4 regions of the Streptomyces syringium genome follow, and region 2 is predicted to be linked to each of the others. Evidence: riboswitches for the same ligand, from Rfam matches in the RefSeq annotation. Region 2 holds a riboswitch; each other region holds the start of a gene.
What was found. A riboswitch is a leader RNA that binds a small molecule or an ion and turns the genes downstream of it on or off. The one in region 2 is predicted to bind cyclic di-AMP.
Positions count from the first base shown of each region.

Region 1: it holds a riboswitch for cyclic di-AMP, as region 2 does, so the genes downstream of both, JO379_RS16075 (M23 family metallopeptidase) here and JO379_RS25540 (M23 family metallopeptidase) in region 2, are expected to answer to the same signal.
Region 3: it holds a riboswitch for cyclic di-AMP, as region 2 does, so the genes downstream of both, JO379_RS05290 (C40 family peptidase) here and JO379_RS25540 (M23 family metallopeptidase) in region 2, are expected to answer to the same signal.
Region 4: it holds a riboswitch for cyclic di-AMP, as region 2 does, so the genes downstream of both, JO379_RS03945 (C40 family peptidase) here and JO379_RS25540 (M23 family metallopeptidase) in region 2, are expected to answer to the same signal.

Region 1 is NZ_JAGIOH010000001.1:3,651,105-3,654,970, forward strand. It holds gene JO379_RS16070 (MFS transporter) at 1-375, opposite strand, end outside; gene JO379_RS16075 (M23 family metallopeptidase) at 574-1,860, opposite strand; cyclic di-AMP (ydaO/yuaA leader) riboswitch at 1,872-2,037, opposite strand; gene JO379_RS16080 (PP2C family protein-serine/threonine phosphatase) at 2,258-3,619, opposite strand.
Region 2 is NZ_JAGIOH010000001.1:5,721,071-5,724,936, reverse strand. It holds gene JO379_RS25545 (GntR family transcriptional regulator) at 1-567, opposite strand, end outside; gene JO379_RS25540 (M23 family metallopeptidase) at 811-1,614, opposite strand; cyclic di-AMP (ydaO/yuaA leader) riboswitch at 1,628-1,781, opposite strand; gene JO379_RS25535 (M16 family metallopeptidase) at 2,049-3,416, opposite strand; gene JO379_RS25530 (M16 family metallopeptidase) at 3,461-3,866, opposite strand, start outside.
Region 3 is NZ_JAGIOH010000001.1:1,204,925-1,208,790, reverse strand. It holds gene JO379_RS05300 (helix-turn-helix domain-containing protein) at 1-246, opposite strand, end outside; gene JO379_RS05295 (ATP-binding protein) at 512-940, shown strand; gene JO379_RS05290 (C40 family peptidase) at 1,298-1,768, opposite strand; cyclic di-AMP (ydaO/yuaA leader) riboswitch at 1,773-1,958, opposite strand; gene JO379_RS05285 (hypothetical protein) at 2,278-2,586, opposite strand; gene JO379_RS05280 (ATP-dependent Clp protease proteolytic subunit) at 2,593-3,228, opposite strand; gene JO379_RS05275 (dienelactone hydrolase family protein) at 3,430-3,866, shown strand, end outside.
Region 4 is NZ_JAGIOH010000001.1:855,131-858,996, forward strand. It holds gene JO379_RS03935 (alkaline phosphatase PhoX) at 1-794, opposite strand, end outside; gene JO379_RS03940 (rodlin) at 994-1,404, opposite strand; gene JO379_RS03945 (C40 family peptidase) at 1,748-2,221, opposite strand; cyclic di-AMP (ydaO/yuaA leader) riboswitch at 2,226-2,390, opposite strand; gene JO379_RS03950 (cytochrome P450 family protein) at 2,937-3,866, shown strand, end outside.

The DNA of each region.
Region 1 (3,866 bases), 2.1 Mb from region 2:
GAAGCGGAAGAGGAAGAACCACCACGTGGAGAAGGAGAACGCGGTCATCGCGGTCGCCGCCAGATAGACGGCGAGCGTGATCATGAAAAGCTTTTTACGGCCGAAGAGGTCGGTCAGCCGGCCGAAGAAGAGCGCCCCGACGCAGGCGCCCGCGACGTACAGCGCCGCCGCCAGGCCCGTGACCTGCCCCGAGGTGATGGACAGGCCGCTGTCCTTCTCGGACAGACGCCCGGCGATATTGCCGACGACCGTGACCTCCAGCCCGTCCAGGATCCAGACGGTGCCGAGGCCGATCACCACCGTCCAGTGCCACCGGGACCAGGGCAGCCGGTCGAGGCGGGCAGGCACTGAGGTGGTGATCGTCGCATCCGTCACACACCCCGAGTTCCCACCTGAACCTGAAGCATTCGTGGCAAAGGTGTGGTTATCGGGACCGATTATCGACGTCGTGCGGGACGGGCAGTGGGCGTAGGGCCTCTACGTTCGTAGGAGCCGTTTCCCGCCCGTACCCCTTACGAAACTGCCCCGCGCCCCCGACAAGCAGCCCCACGCCCCTTACGGCTGCAGGCCTCGTTACGGCTCCAGGCCTCGGCCGCGCAGCCACGACAGCGGGTCGACCGGCGAGCCGCCGCCCGGCCGGGTCTCCAGGTGCAGGTGGGGGCCCGTGACGTTGCCGGTCGCACCGACCCGGCCGATCACGTCGCCCGCCGAGACCTGGCCGGAGGTGACCACCATCGAGGAGAGGTGGCAGTACCAGATCTGGGTGCCGTCGTTCAGCGTCAGCACGACGCGGTAGCCGTACGCGCCCGCCCACCCCGCACTGGTGATCGTGCCGCCGCCGACCGCCTTGACCGGGGTACCGGTCGGGGCGGCGAAGTCCGCGCCGGTGTGGTTCGCGGACCACATGTCGCCGGCCTGGCCGAAGCCCGCGGTCAGCGTGTATGAGCCGACGGGGAGGGAGTACGAGCCCGAGCTGTGGCCGCCGCCCCCGCCCGAGGGCTCCGACCCGCCACTCCCGGATTCGCTCGCATTTTCGTCGGAAGATTCGTTCGAAGACTTCTCGGCGGCCTTCTCGGCCGCCTTTTCCGCTTCCGCCTTCTTCTTCTCGGCCGCCGCCTCGGCTTCCGCCTTCTCCTTCTCGGCGGCAGCCTGCTCCGCCTTCTCGGCCGCCGCCTTCCGGTGGGCCTCGGCGGCCTTCTTCGCCTCGGCCTCGCGGGCCTCCTCGTCACCGAGGTTCTGCTGGTGCTCGGCCTGCTGGAGGATGCGGGCGCGCAGCGCCTCGCCGGCGTCGGACGTGCCCCGGGCCGCCTCCTCGGCGGACAGTCCCGCCTGGGTCAGCGGCTGATCGGCACCGGGAGCCTGCGCCGCGGCGGAGCCGGAAGCGGAGTCCTTCTTCTTGTCGTCGTCATCCGCCAGCAGCGCACCGAAGCCGGGGATGTTCTGCGCCACGTCGGGCACGGATATCGGCGTCGCCGGGCGGTCCTGGGCGGTCGCCATGCCGCCCGCGCCGACCGCCGCGATCACGCCGACACCGAGGACCGCGCCACTGCGGGCCATCGTGCCGCCGCGCTGCTTGACGACGCGGTGTCTGCCGCGGACCGGGGCGACGGACTCCGCGGTGGGGTTCCACACCTCCCCGGGCTCCCCGGCCGGCTCGGCGGCGGCCACGGGGGTCACGGTGGACGGGGCGGCGACGACGGGCTCGGGCGTCAGAGGAGTCATGTACGCGGGCACGATCGAAGGCTCCGGCGCGTAGGCCCCGGCTCCGTACAGCTCGGTCGGCTCCGGCTGCTCGTACGACCCGTAGGGCCCGTACGACTCGTAGGAACCATCGCCGGGGGCAGGCTTGTTGGACGCCACGAGGGCGACTCCTTTCCTTCCTTCTCGCCTACCGGGTTAGCTGACGGGTTCGGAGCAGGAAGGTCTCCTACGGGCCGGAGTACGGCCCGATTCACCCCAAGTTTGGTGGTTCCCCGGTTCCCGGTTGTCGCTGGTGGTGCAGATGGTGCTGTGCCCGCGGGATTCGGCGAAGGCGCACGGTGCCGCCTCTTGCGGCGGCTGTGACGACCGCGCTGCGTTATCGAACGTTAATAGACATGGCTGGCGGATTCCAAGCCGAACGCCCGAACCCACCGGCTTTCGGGGCCTACTTCACAGGACACGCGGGTTTCCCGGCAGGCGAGTTACTGCGCGCTACCGGAACACCACGGAGTTGATCCCTCGTCAGCCGACATCCGCGGCACGTGCCGATTCAAGATCATTTACCGTCGTCGGGAGAAGCAGCGGGGGAAGCGGGGGGAGAAACGGCAGCAGATCCGTGCGGGGAAGTATGCGTCCGCGTGGACGTCACGGTCGCGGTGAGGGTGCCGCGCGCGGCGGCCACGGGATGGTGGAAGCCGTCACCGCGCCGGATCGCCAGAAGGGCCATGTCGTCGGCCGTGTGACCGCCCGAGTGGCGGGCCACGTCCGCGGCGAGCAGGTCGAGGAGCGCGTCGGGGCTCCGGAACTGTCTGCCGCGCAGCCGCTCCTGCGGGACGTAGAAGACGCCGTCCGCGTCCCGCGCCTCGGTCACCCCGTCGGTGAACAGCAGCAGCGTCGAACCCGCCGGGAACTCCCGCTCCTCCGCCCGGTCCGGCCACCCGCCCAGGTCCCCCATGCCGAGCGGCAGCGCCGGCACCTCCGGGTACGTCTCGTCCACCCGCCCGTCGATGTGCAGCAGCAGCGGGGGCGGGTGGCCGCGGTTCACCAGGCGCAGCGTGTTCGCCCCGGGCGGCACCTCCGCCAGGACGGCGGTGGTGAAGCCCTCGGACTGGTCCAGGTTGGCGCGCCGTCTGCCCTCCCGCCGCAACGCGTGCTCCAGCCGTGCCGCGAGCGCTTCGAGCGTGCGTTCCTGCTCGGCGGCCTCCCGGAAGGCTCCGATCACCACCGCGACGGCCTCCACCGCGCCCAGGCCCTTGCCGCGTACGTCACCGACGATGACGCGCACGCCGTGCGGGGTGTCCTGGACGGCGTAGAGGTCGCCGCCGATCCGGGCGTCGGCCTGGGCCGCCACATAGCGCGCGGCGACGCGCATCCCGGCGATGCGGGCGGGCGGCGTCGGCAGGACCGCGCGCTGGGCGGCCTCGGCGATGCCGCGCGCGGAGGCGAGCTGCTGGTCGCCGTGGCGCACGATGCGGTTCAGGCCGAGGGCGAGGAGGGAGACGGCCGTGACGGTGACGACCTCGGTCGTGGACTCGGCCGTGTCCTGTACGCGGTGGTAGACCGCGAGGGTGATGGCCGCGCCCACGGCCGCCACGGCGGTCGTCGCGGTGGCGCGCAGGGACAGCAGGGCCGCCGCGACGAGGGGGGCGGAGCAGAAGAAGGGGGCGTAGGTGAAGCGGGGAGGGGTGAAGTAGTCGAAGGCGGCGCCGCCGACGATCAGCAGGGCCGGGAGCCATTTCGCCGCGCGGCGGATGGCGGTCCAGTGGGACTCCCCGCCGTTCCGCGGTGGCGGGTTCCACGGGGGGTTCGATGCCGGATCGCGGGCCGGATCACGGGCCGGATCGTCTGCCCGGCCGCGTACGGGTTCACGTGCCGGGTCGCGTGTCGAAGCCGACCCGGGCTCGCCTCGCTTCCCCACCGTGTTCTCTCCTGACCGGCCGTCCCGCGCGTATCCCCTCAGCCTCGCGCGTGACGCTCGCGCGGGCGACTGGTACTGCGCCGTTGGTGGGTGAGCCCTGAGATCTGTCCGGCGGATTTCGGCTGCGGGCCGTCTGCCGCCTGCGGCGGTGAGCGCCCTGCGGGCGCGTCCTCAAACGCCGGACGGGCTGGTTGTGGCTGAGCTCAGCCACAACCAGCCCGTCCGGCGTTGAAGACCGTCAGGTCAC
Region 2 (3,866 bases):
GTCGACGAGGGCCCCGTGGGCGTCCCAGACCTCGACGGGCCGCAGCGGGGTCTCCGGTGCGTAGACCCAGGCGATCTTCAGTCGTAGCTGGGTCAGCAGAGCGGCGAGGCTGGGGCTGCCGGAGGCCTGGGCGAGGGTCTCGTCGAACCAGTCGCCCAGCGGGCGCAGTTCCGCCGTACGGCCGCCCCGGGCGCGCTCCTGCCCGAGCCTGACCAGTCCGCGCAGCACCTTCAGATGGGCCTCCGTGCGGCGCTGCGCGGCGCGTGCGGCACCGAGCGGCTCCAGCAGGGCCCGGACGTCGAGGAGATCGGCGGCTTCCCGCTCACTGGGTTCGGCGACGCACGCCCCGGCGTGCCGGCGGGTGGTCACGAACCCTTCGGAGGCGAGGGTGCGCAGGGCTTCGCGCACCGGCACCCGGGAGACGCCGTAACGACGGGCCAGTAACTCCTCGATGAGCCGGCTGCCGGGCGGGTGGGCCCCGGAGACGATGTCGTCGCGGATCGCCGCGCACACGGCGTGCGCGGAAATGCGGCCGCCTTCTCGCACTGCGTCGCCATTGCCGGTCACGTGGGGCCCCACATCGGTGAACCTCCGCCTTAATCCCCGCGAAACGCGGCCGATTGACGTCTGTTCGGCGACTCTATGGCAATAGCCGGGGATTTCCGATGGGAGACCGGAATCCATGGCTATTTTTTGGCCAACGGGCCGGTGGATACGCCTGGTCGACGCGTCCGGCCAACGCGAAGGCCCCGGCCGGAGCCGGGGCCTTCGCGAAAGATGAGTGCGGGACTTGCGCCCCGGAGGCGACGGTCAGACGCTGACGCCGTGCGCGCGCAGGTAGGCGACGGGGTCGATGTCGGAGCCGTAGTCGGCACCCGTACGGGCCTCGAAGTGCAGGTGCGGGCCGGTGACGTTGCCCGTGGAGCCGGAGATGCCGATCTGCTGCCCCGCGGTGACCGTCTGGCCGGCGCTGACGCTGATCGAGGAGAGGTGGCCGTACTGCGTGTAGGTGCCGTCGTTGTGCTTGATGACGACGTTGTTGCCGTACGCGCCGCCCCAGCCCGCCTCGACGACGGTGCCGGCGCCCACGGACTGCACCGTCGAGCCCTCGGCGGCGTGGAAGTCGACGCCGGTGTGGCTGCCGGAGGACCACAGGCCGCTGGAGGCCTTGTAGGAGGTGGAGACGTAACTGCCGTCGATCGGGGAGACGTAGGCGTTGAGACGCTTGCGCTCCTCGTCGCGGGCGGCGCGCTCCTTCTCGGCGCGCTCGGCCTCGGCCTTGCGCTTGGCCTCGTCCGCGCGCTGCTTGGCGTCCGCGGCCTTCTGCTTCGCGTCGGCCTCCGCCTTCAGCCGCGCCTCGGCCTCGTAGGCGGCGCTCTGCTGGGTGTCGGCCTGGGCGTCGATCCGGTCGGCGGTCTCGTCACCCATGACGACGGCCTGGGTGAGGCCGGTGTCCTGGACGCGCGGGGCGTCGTCGGTGGCGGCGATCGCCGGAGCGGCGAAGCCGGCGACCACACCGGTGGCGGTGAGCGTGGCGATGCCCGCCACGTTCGCGCTCACGCGGACGGCGCGGCTCGGACGACGATGCTTGCCAGTGGCACCTATGAACGCCATGGGTGTGGCCATTCCTTTCCTTCCTTCTCGCCTACCGGGTTAGCTGACGGGTTCGGAGCAGGAAGGTCTCCTACGGCTCCCTCCGGGAAGGGACCCGATTCACCCCAGGGACTGTGGGTCCCCGGCTCCCCTGGCTCGCGCCATTGGGGACTCGGCGATGACTGACCGGTGCCGCGGATGCGACTCACATCTGACGGTCAGCCGGACTGACGCTAATCGGGGTGCGTTTCGATCGACAAACAGAACCGAGGTTTTGTGTCGTACGCCACACTCCAGACGTGCAACCTCTCCTTCAAAACGGACATAAGGGAGGCACGCGAGCCCCGTTGGCCCCGCGTGCCTCCCTTATGCGCTTATCTGCTGACCAGTTGGCCGTCCCGTGCGGGCGCTGCCGACCGCACCCGGCCGCGACCGGTCACCGCTCCGACGTGCCGTCAGCCCTGGACGACCGTCACCGCTCCGATGCCCAGTGCCTTGACGGGCTCCAGGATCTCCGCGGCGTCACCGACGAGGACCGTCACGAGGCGGTCGGCCGGGAACGCGCTCACGACGGCCGCGGTGGCCTCCACGGTGCCCGTCTCCGCGAGGCGCTCGTACAGGTGCGCCTGGAAGTCGTCCGGGAGGTGCTGCTCGACCTGGTCGGCGAGCGTGCCCGCGACGGCGGCGGCCGTCTCGTACTTGAGCGGGGCGACGCCCACGAGGTTCTGCACGGCGACGTCGCGCTCGGCGTCGGTCAGCCCCTCGGCGGCCAGGGTGCGCAGCACGGTCCACAGGTCGGCCAGCGCCGGTCCGGTGGACGCGGTGTCGACGGAGCCGCTGATGGCGAGCATCGCGGCGCCGGTGCCGTCGGGCGCCGAGCGGAGCACCTGGCCGAAGGAGCGCACACCGTAGGTGTAGCCCTTCTCCTCGCGCAGGACGCGGTCCAGGCGGGAGGTGAGGGTGCCGCCGAGGCAGTACGTGCCGAGCACCTGGGCGGGCCAGACGCGGTCGTGCCGGTCGCCGCCGATCCGGCCGATGAGGAGCTGGGTCTGCACCGCGCCGGGGCGGTCGACGATCACGACGCGGCCGGAGTCGTCCGCGGTGATCGGCGGTACGGGCCGGGGCTCGGCTGCGGAGCCGGTCCACGCGCCGAGGGACTCGGCCAGCGCCTTGTCGAGGTCGACACCGGTGAAGTCGCCGACGACCACGGCGGTCGCCGTGGCGGGGCGGACGTGCGCCTCGTAGAAGGCGCGGACGGCGGCGGCGTCGATGCGCTCGACGGTCTCCTCGGTGCCCTGGCGGGGGCGGGACATCCGCGACTCGGCGGGGAAGAGCTCCTTGGAGAGCGCCACGGCGGCCCGGCGGGCGGGGTTGGCCAGCTCGTGCGGGATCTCGTCCAGCCGGTTGCGGACGAGGCGCTCGACCTCGCCGTCGGGGAACGCGGGGGCGCGCAGGGCGTCGGCGAGCAGACCGAGCGCCTTGGGCAGCCGGGAAGCGGGGACCTCCAGCGAGACCCGGACGCCGGGGTGGTCGGCGTGCGCGTCGAGGGTGGCCCCGCAGCGCTCCAGCTCGGCCGTGAACTCCTCGGCGGTGTGCCGGTCGGTGCCCTCGGACAGGGCGCGCGCCATGATCGTGGCGACGCCGTCGAGCCCCTGCGGCTCGGCGTCCAGGGGCGCCGCGAGGTTGATCTCGACGGCGACGACCTGCTGGCCGGGGCGGTGGCAGCGCAGCACGGTGAGGCCGTTGGGCAGCTCACCGCGCTCGGGGGCCGGGAAGGCCCACGGGGTGGCCTCGCCGGGCTGCGGCCGGGGGTGGAAGTCCATCGAAGGGCCTGCGGTCCGCGTGCTGCTCGCGGGTGCGGCGTCGCTCACTGGGCCGTCTCGCTTTCCGTTGCGTTTCCTGCGTTCTCGTCGGCCTCGGGGGCGGTCGGCTCGTACACCAGCACGGCGCGGTTGTCGGGGCGCAGCCGGGCCGCGGCGACCTCCCGCACCTCCTCGGCGGTGATGTCCAGGACCCGGTCGACCGCGCTGAGGGCGAGCTGCGGGTCGCCGAACAGGACCGCGTAGCGGCACAGTTCGTCCGCGCGGCCGCTGACCGTGGCGAGCCGGTCCAGCCACTCGCGCTCCAGCTGGGCCTGGGCGCGCTCCATCTCCTCCGGGGTCGGCCCCTCGGCGGCGAAGCGGGCCAGCTCCTCGTCGACGGCGGTCTCGATGTCCGGGACCTCGACGCCGCCGGACGTCTTGACGTCCAGCCAGCCGAGCGAGGGGGCGCCG
Region 3 (3,866 bases), 4.5 Mb from region 2:
CGACCCCGCGCCGCACAGCGCCCCCAGCAGCGCACGCAGTTCCGGGTCGGTCACCTGGTAGGCATCCAGCAACAGGGCGACGTCCGAGGGCTTCACGCCACTGCAGCCCGTCTCGATCCGGCTCACCTTCGACTGGTGCCAGCCCACCGCGCACGCCGCCTCCCGGCTGGTCAGCGCGGCCAGTTCACGCTGGCGGCGCAGCTCCGCGCCGAGCTTGCGTCGACGCACCGCGGGTCCGTAGCGCATGGGTATTCCCTTTCGGCCAAGGTGAACACGTCCACATCCATACGTCAGTGTCAATAGACGAGTGCGCCACCCAAATGTGGTCGCTCCCGGCAGAGTTCACCGCTTCGAGCGACAGATATATGCATTTTCCGGTGGATCGCTCACTCTCGGACGCCGACGGTGGCACTCTGTGACGAAGAGCCGTCCGAGACCGCTCCCGACGTCACCGCGTCAGTGCCCTGCGTCACGCGTCGGAGCCCGGCCTCGGTAGGAAAGGGACAGCGCCATGGCGGATCACCAGGAAGCAACCGTAACCCTGCCGAGCGCCCCCGCCTCGGTGTCCGACGCGCGCCGCTATGTCGCGCGTGTACTGGCGGAATGGGGGCTGGCGGACGGCACCGAGGACGCCGACACGGTTCGGCTGATCGTCTCCGAACTCGCCACCAACGCCGTGCAGCACACCCGCGGCCAGTCGCCCACCTTCACCGTGGACGTCCGGCTCGACCGGGAGGAGCAGCTGCGCATCGGCGTCACGGACAGTCACCCCCGCTATCCGAGAAGGCTGCCCGCCGCCGTCCAGCAGGACAACGGCCGCGGCATGGTCATCATCCGCTGTCTGACCGCCGAGCGCGGCGGCAGACTGTCGGTCACCCCGACGGCCGACGGCGGCAAGACGGTCTGGATCTGTCTGCCCTGGACGGTGCCCGTACCCTGACCGCCCCGCGCGGCTGTGGGCCGGGCGGTGGGCCCCGTGGCCTCGAGAAGGCCGAGGGGTCCACCACCCGGCCCAGGGGCTCGCACGGTGATCGCACGGTGCTCGCGGACAAGGCGGGTCGAGCGGCTCGGGCAGGTCACCGGCGGGCAGGCGCGCCCTTACCCGTTCCGGATCGCTGCCGGTGAAGGCGACCGTGTGCCCGGTCGGGGCCGGCGGCCCCCGTCGCGAACGAGGGGCCGCGGCACCACAGTCGTGTCCGCCGTCGGCGGGTGGGAACACACCCTTTGCCGTGTCGGCGCACAGGGAGGCGAGGACGGTGGCGGGGGCGGCCGTCGCGGCACGCCACCGTCGGCGCTTTCAGTTCACGCGGCCGTAGCTGACGCTTCTGGTCCAGATCCGCTCGTGGCGGACGACCGCGCCGGTCTTGGGAGCATGCAGGATCCTGCCGTTCCCGACGTAGATGCCCACGTGATAGACGCCGCCGGCGGAGTGGAAGAACACCAGGTCCCCGCGTTGGCGGGCGGAGCCGGGCACATGGCGGGCGCGGTTGTACTGGGCGGCGGCGGTACGGGGCAGCTTTTTGCCGACCCGCTTGTACGAGTACTGCGTCAGCCCCGAGCAGTCGAAGCTGTACGGTCCCGTCGCGCCCCACTGGTAGGGAGCGCCCTGCTTCGATTCCGCTATCCGCAGGGCGAGGGTGGAGACGTTCGCGGCCTCGGCGTCGGGCGAACCGCCGGGCACCAGCACCGAGGCGCCGACGGCTGCGAGGGTGAGGGCCGAGGCGGCCTTGGCCCTGGAGAACTTCGTTGGTCGTTTGTGCGCGGCCATACGCAACCCTTCGTCTGCCGCCTATGAAGGATGACCTGTCGGGTTCGGGCAGGCGAAGATGCCCGGCCGCCGAGGCGGCTTCACCCCAAGGGACGGCCAGTGGTGCCGGTCGTCCCGCCGTACTCGGGTCCTCCACTCCTGCCGATGCACTCGTGTCGACCAGTCATCCGGGCGGCGGCAGGATTCGGCGTCCGCCCGGACCGCCCCGCCGCGGTGGCGGGGTCTTGTCGTCGCCTGGATCTTGGCGCAGCCGCGGCACGGATTCCGAGAGGATCCGGTGATATGTGAGCCTGGTCACCTCTGGCGTGTTCGGGTGGACACCGGACGGTTTGACGCCCACCGCTCAACCCTGTTGAGCCGTTCACCTGCGGCGAGTTGATCTCCGTGATCGCCTCGTGCGCGCGCGGCTCGGATCGATCACTGCGCGATGTCTACGCAGGGTCCGCTGTCTGCGGGAGATCGCGTTGAGGTGTCGCCCGGCCGGTCGTTCCGGCGCGCGTCCGGGCTCATCAGCCCGGCGTGTTCGGCGGCATGGTGACCCGTGCGGCCCGCCGCTCCCCGTCCAGGACCAGCATCGCCCGCGCGAGTGTTCCGGTGTGCACCTCGCGTTCGCCTCGCTCGTGCATGAGCGTCAACGCCTCGCGCAGCCCCGTCGCCGCGACCACCAGAGCCTGCGCCGCCCGTAGTCCGGCGTACGTGTCATGCGCGCGGGCCGGGTTGATCCGGCCCAGAAGATCCAGTACTTCCAGATACCGGTCCACCAATTCGCCCTCGGCGCGGGTCAGGGCGGGCAGGGGTGGCAGTTGGGGCGGCCACATCGCGGCTCACCTCGCGCCGAGCGGCACGCCCGGGCCCTTGCGGCTGGAGGTGAGCCGGTCGACGAGCCCGTACGCCACCGCGGCCGCGGCGTCGAAGACGGTGTCCCGCTCGATGTCCCGGTCGACCCGCTCCACGCTCTGCCCCGTGTGCCGCACCAGCATCTCCGTCAGCGTGTCCCGCATGCGCGACATCTCCCCCGCCTGGATCTCCAGATCGGAGGGCTGGCCCTGGACCGGTTCGCTGAGGGACGGCTGATGAATGAGGACGCGCGCGTTCGGCAGCGCCAGTCGCTTGCCCGGGGTGCCGGCGGTGAGCAGCACGGCGGCGGACGAGGCGGCCTGGCCCAGGCAGATCGTCTCCACGTCGCAGCCGATGTAGCGCATCGTGTCGTAGATGGCGCACATGGCGGGGAAGGAGCCGCCGGGGGAGTTGATGTAGAGCGAGATGTCCCGCTCGGGCGCCGCGTGTTCGAGGTACATGAGCTGTGCGATCACATCGCCGGCGCAGGTGTCGTCGATCTGCGTGCCCAGAAAGACGATGCGCTCGGACAGCAGCTTGGAGTACGGGTCCATCGTGCGGGCGCCGGTGCTCGTGCGCTCCGTGAACTCGGGCAGGACATAGCGGGCCGTGGGTCGGTGCATGGTGGCACTCCTCGTCCGTAAAAAATGTACAGGACGTACAGATCGTTCGGATGAGCATGGCTCAGCGCGGCTCGGCGCGGCAACGGATCGGACGTGGTTTCGCTCTGGGCGTGAGCGCGGCGGTGCCGGGGTGGTGGGCCCCGGCCCGTCGTTGACTCAACCCTTGTGCGCGGGCATCGGGGCAAGGAAGGATGATCCGCCATGCCCACCAAGTCTCTGCAGATTCCCACCGCGGACGGCCAGGCCGACGCTTTCGCCGCTTTTCCCGACGGTGGCGGGCGGCACCCGGGGGTGCTGCTGTACCCGGACGCCTTCGGCGTGCGGCCCGTGCTGGAGGAGATGGCCCGCGAGCTGGCCGGGCACGGGTACTACGTGCTCGTCCCCAACCTCTACTACCGGCACGGCCCGGCGCCGGTGATCGAACTTCCCGGGCACATCGGGGAAGAGGTCCGGCCGGCGGTCTTCGAGCGGCTGATGCCCTTGGTCAAGGCGCACACCTCCGAGCGTGTCCTGCGCGATGCCGACGCCTACCTCGGATTCCTCACCGCCCAGCCCGAGGTGGGTGCCGGACCGGTCGCCGTGATCGGCTACTGCATGGGCGCCGCCTTGGCGATGCGCACCGCGACGGCCCACCCCGG
Region 4 (3,866 bases), 4.9 Mb from region 2:
AACCAGCAGGTGTCGTCGGCGTAGTAGCAGCCTTCGCCGCCGTTGAAGCGCTTGGCCCCGGCGACCTGGTTGCGGGTGGCCGTGCGGGCGCCGGACGGGTCGGGGACGGCCCCCCAGGTGACGGGCCCCGAGGTCCCGGAGCCCATGGTGAGCACCTCGAGCTTCCCGGCCGAGAGATCACCCCAGGTGGTGGGGGTGAAGCGGTAGAAGCAACCGTCGGTGACGTCCTCGGTCAGATAGACGACCTTGCGGACCGGGTCGGCGGCGGCCGCTTCGTGCTTGAAGCGGCCCATCGCGTCGCGCCGCACCGCCGCCTTCACGCCCCACGGGTCGGTCTCGTAGACGTAGCCGCGGTCGACCTCCTCGCAGGACAGCCAGGTGTTCCACGGCGTCCTGCCGCCCGCGCAGTTCTGGCGGGTGCCGGAGAGCACGCGGTACGCCGCGACGACGGTTCCGGCGGCATCGAAGCGCAGCGCGCTCGCTCCTCCGGAGGGGTTGATCTCCGAGTTGGAGACGTAGATCCAGCCGGTGCCGTCGGCGTAACAGGCGCCGCCGTCCGGGGCGTTGTGCCAGGTGTAGGAGGTGCCGGAGACCTTCTGTCCGGACCGGGCGACGATCCGGGCACTGAAACCCTTCGGCAGCCGGAGACCATTGCCGTCGGCGGCGCCGAGCGGTCCGTAGGGTCCGGCGCCCGGCTGGGCCGGGCTCGCGTAGGCGGCGCTCCACAGTGAGCCGCCGAGGGCGGCGGCCGAGGTGCCGACGACGGCCGCGCGCAGGAAGGTGCGACGTTCCACGGTCACTCCAGGGGACTTGGGGGGTGCCTCGTCACCGACCGGCGGCGAGGCCTGGTCTCCCGGACCATAAAAGCGCAGAGTTGACAGTACATCAACAAGAAGTGAACTGAGGTGATCAATTGCGTCGGCGCACGGGAATCCCCCTGTTCCGGATCCCGCATATCCGGAACAGGGGGATGAACGCCAAGGCTCTGGGCCGTCAGTGCCCGTCGTGCGCGCTGTTCCCGGAACCGTTGCCCGTGAGGATCGGGATCTCGTCCAGGATGTGCGACAGCTGGTCGTCCCCGTCGCTGATCGTGGAGTTGTCGGTGCACTGCTGCTGCTGCTGCGAGGTGAGGATCGGGATGTCCTGGACACCGATGTTGAGCAGCGCGATGAGGGACTGGACACCGATCTTGCCGATACCCAGGCACGGCTTGTTGAGCGTGCCCTGGATCAGGCTCATCTGCGGGCTCTGCTTGCCGCCGGTCTTGGTGTTGCCGTAACCGGTCTTCGCGGCGTTGCCATTGGCGACGTCACCGTTGTCGTTGCCGATCGCCATCGCGGGAGCGGTGATGGCGCCGACCGCGGAAACCGTCATCGCGGTCGTGGCGAGTACCTTCTTGAGCACGTCCATGCCTTTCGATCGATTAGCGCCCCTCACAAGGAAGCGACCTGAGTAACTCCGGTCGATTTAAGAAGTTCCGGACATTCACTCATTTGAGCCAGCCGGACCATGGGCGACACCATCGAAAGGCAACCGTCAAAGGGCCACCGACCGCCCGGGAGACAGGGCGGGCCATTGCGCACGCACGCGCGGCGCACTTCCGGGGCGGCCAATGGGGTGACGGCGCCCGGGCGTTTCGGATTCGGCTGGTAGCGTGCTGCGCGCAGCGGTGCCTCCGCAGCCGTCAGCCCGCCCGGACATTGCCCCCACAAGAGCGTCCGGGCGGGCTTTTGAACAGCCTCAAGGGCTACTTGACGCGGCCGTACCAGACACTGTTCGTCCAGATCTTCTCCAGCCGCACGGACTTGCCCGGCTTCGGAGAGTGCCAGATCTGATTCTTCCCGGCGTAGATCCCCACGTGGTAGACGTTGCTGCCCGAGTGGAAGAACACCAGGTCGCCCGGCTGTCGTGAGCCGGCCGAAAGGTGCCTGGTCTTGTTGTACTGCGAAGCCGCGGTGCGCGGCAGCGCCTTACCCGCCTTCTTGAAGGCGTACAGCGTCAGGCCCGAGCAGTCGAAACGGTTCGGACCGGTGGCGCCGTACTGATACGGCGACCCCTTCTTGGAGGCCGCGATCTGCAGCGCCTTCGTTCCCGGAGTCGCCGCCTGTGCGTCGGTTGCCAGTGTCGGGATCAGCATCGACGCGGTGACGGTGGCTGCGGTCAGAACCGATGCGGTTCCGGCCCGGGAAAGCAGTGCGGGTATGCCAGGGAACGCAGACATGCCAAAGCCCTTCGTCATCCGCCTACGAAAGGTGACCTGTCGGGTTCGGGCTGACAAAGTTGCCCGGCCACATACGTGGCTTCACCCCAAGAACCACTGCCATCGTGGTTCGTCGTGCTTGGGTCTCCCGCTCCTGCCGATCCTTGATCTGAATCTGCACCCGGACGGCGGCAGGACTCGGCGTCCGCCCGGGTCGCCCGCCTCTGTGACGGGTTCTTGTGTTCGAGCAGAGATCCTGCATCATCGACCGCTCAAAATCAGAGCCCAAACGGCCTTCTGTGAACTTGTTCACTTCGCGTCGACTCGAGGAACCGGCGGCTGATTTCGCCCCGCCCGAACCTCCGTCAACAGCCCCCGCACAGCGGAAATCAGTGTCGGGCGGAGCCTGAAAGCGGCTGGATATCAAGGGAGTTACCGGCGGTCGCGGCCGAATCCCGTCGAGCACCGGAAGAACGGCCCGGGGTGCACACCCGGCGGTTCCGCCGGCCACCCCGCCCGACGACTGAATGGCAGCCTCCGCATTATCCGCGACCAGGGCGGACTGACGGGTGATGAGCGACCGCAACCCCTCGCGTTCGACGGCGACGACGGCGGATCCTTCGCGCGACCCAAAGTGTGGACGGCTCCCCACTTAGTGCTACGGTCGGTCCGTCAACTGGGGGCCCATCCCCACTTGGGCTCCGGTCATGCCCCGGAGACGACGAAGGGAACGCTTGTGTCCACGCCAACGCTCGAGGACCTCACGCCCGCCGGCACGGACTTCGCCAAGGACCCGCATCCGCTCTACGCGAGCCTGCGGGAGCGGGGGCCCGTCCATCGGGTGCGGACCCCCGACGGGCGCGAGTCCTGGCTGATCGTCGGCAACGACGAGGCCCGGGCCGCCCTGACGGACCCCCGGCTGCGCAACGACATCCGCTACTCGCCGGACTGGGAGGACGACGGCGGCTACGCGATCGGGCTGAACATGCTCCAGGTCGACCCGCCGCACCACACGCGCCTGCGCAAGTTCGTCGCCAAGGAGTTCACCCCGCGCCGCATCGAGGAGCTGCGCCCGCGCATCTCGCGGTGGACCGGCGAACTCCTGGACGCGATGCTGCCGCTCGGCCGCGCCGACCTCGTGGAGTCCTTCGCGCTGCCACTGCCGCTGACGGTCATCTGTGAGCTGCTCGGGGTGCCCGTCGGCGACCGCGCGGCGTTCCGTGAGTGGTCCAACGAGGTCGTCCTCCCCAGCAGCCCGGAAGCCGCCGGTGCCGCGGCCCAGGCGATGACCGCGTACTTCGTCTCGCTCATCGAGGCCAAGCGGCAGTCGCCCGGCGACGATCTCCTCAGTGCCCTGACCACCGCCACGGACGACGACGGCGACCGGCTCTCACCCGACGAACTGCTGGGCATGGCCTTCGTCCTGCTCGTCGCCGGCCACGAGACCACCGTCAACCTCATCTCCAGCGGCGTCCACGAGCTGCTGCGCCACCCCGACCAGCTGGCGGCACTGCGCGCCGACTGGTCCCTGCTCGACGGCGCGATCGAGGAGATGCTCCGCTACGGCTGCCCGGTGGAGCGGTGCGCCTTCCGCTACACCGCCGAGCCGGTGGAGATCGGCGGCACCACCGTCCCCGCCAGGGAACCGGTGATCGTCGTGCTCGCC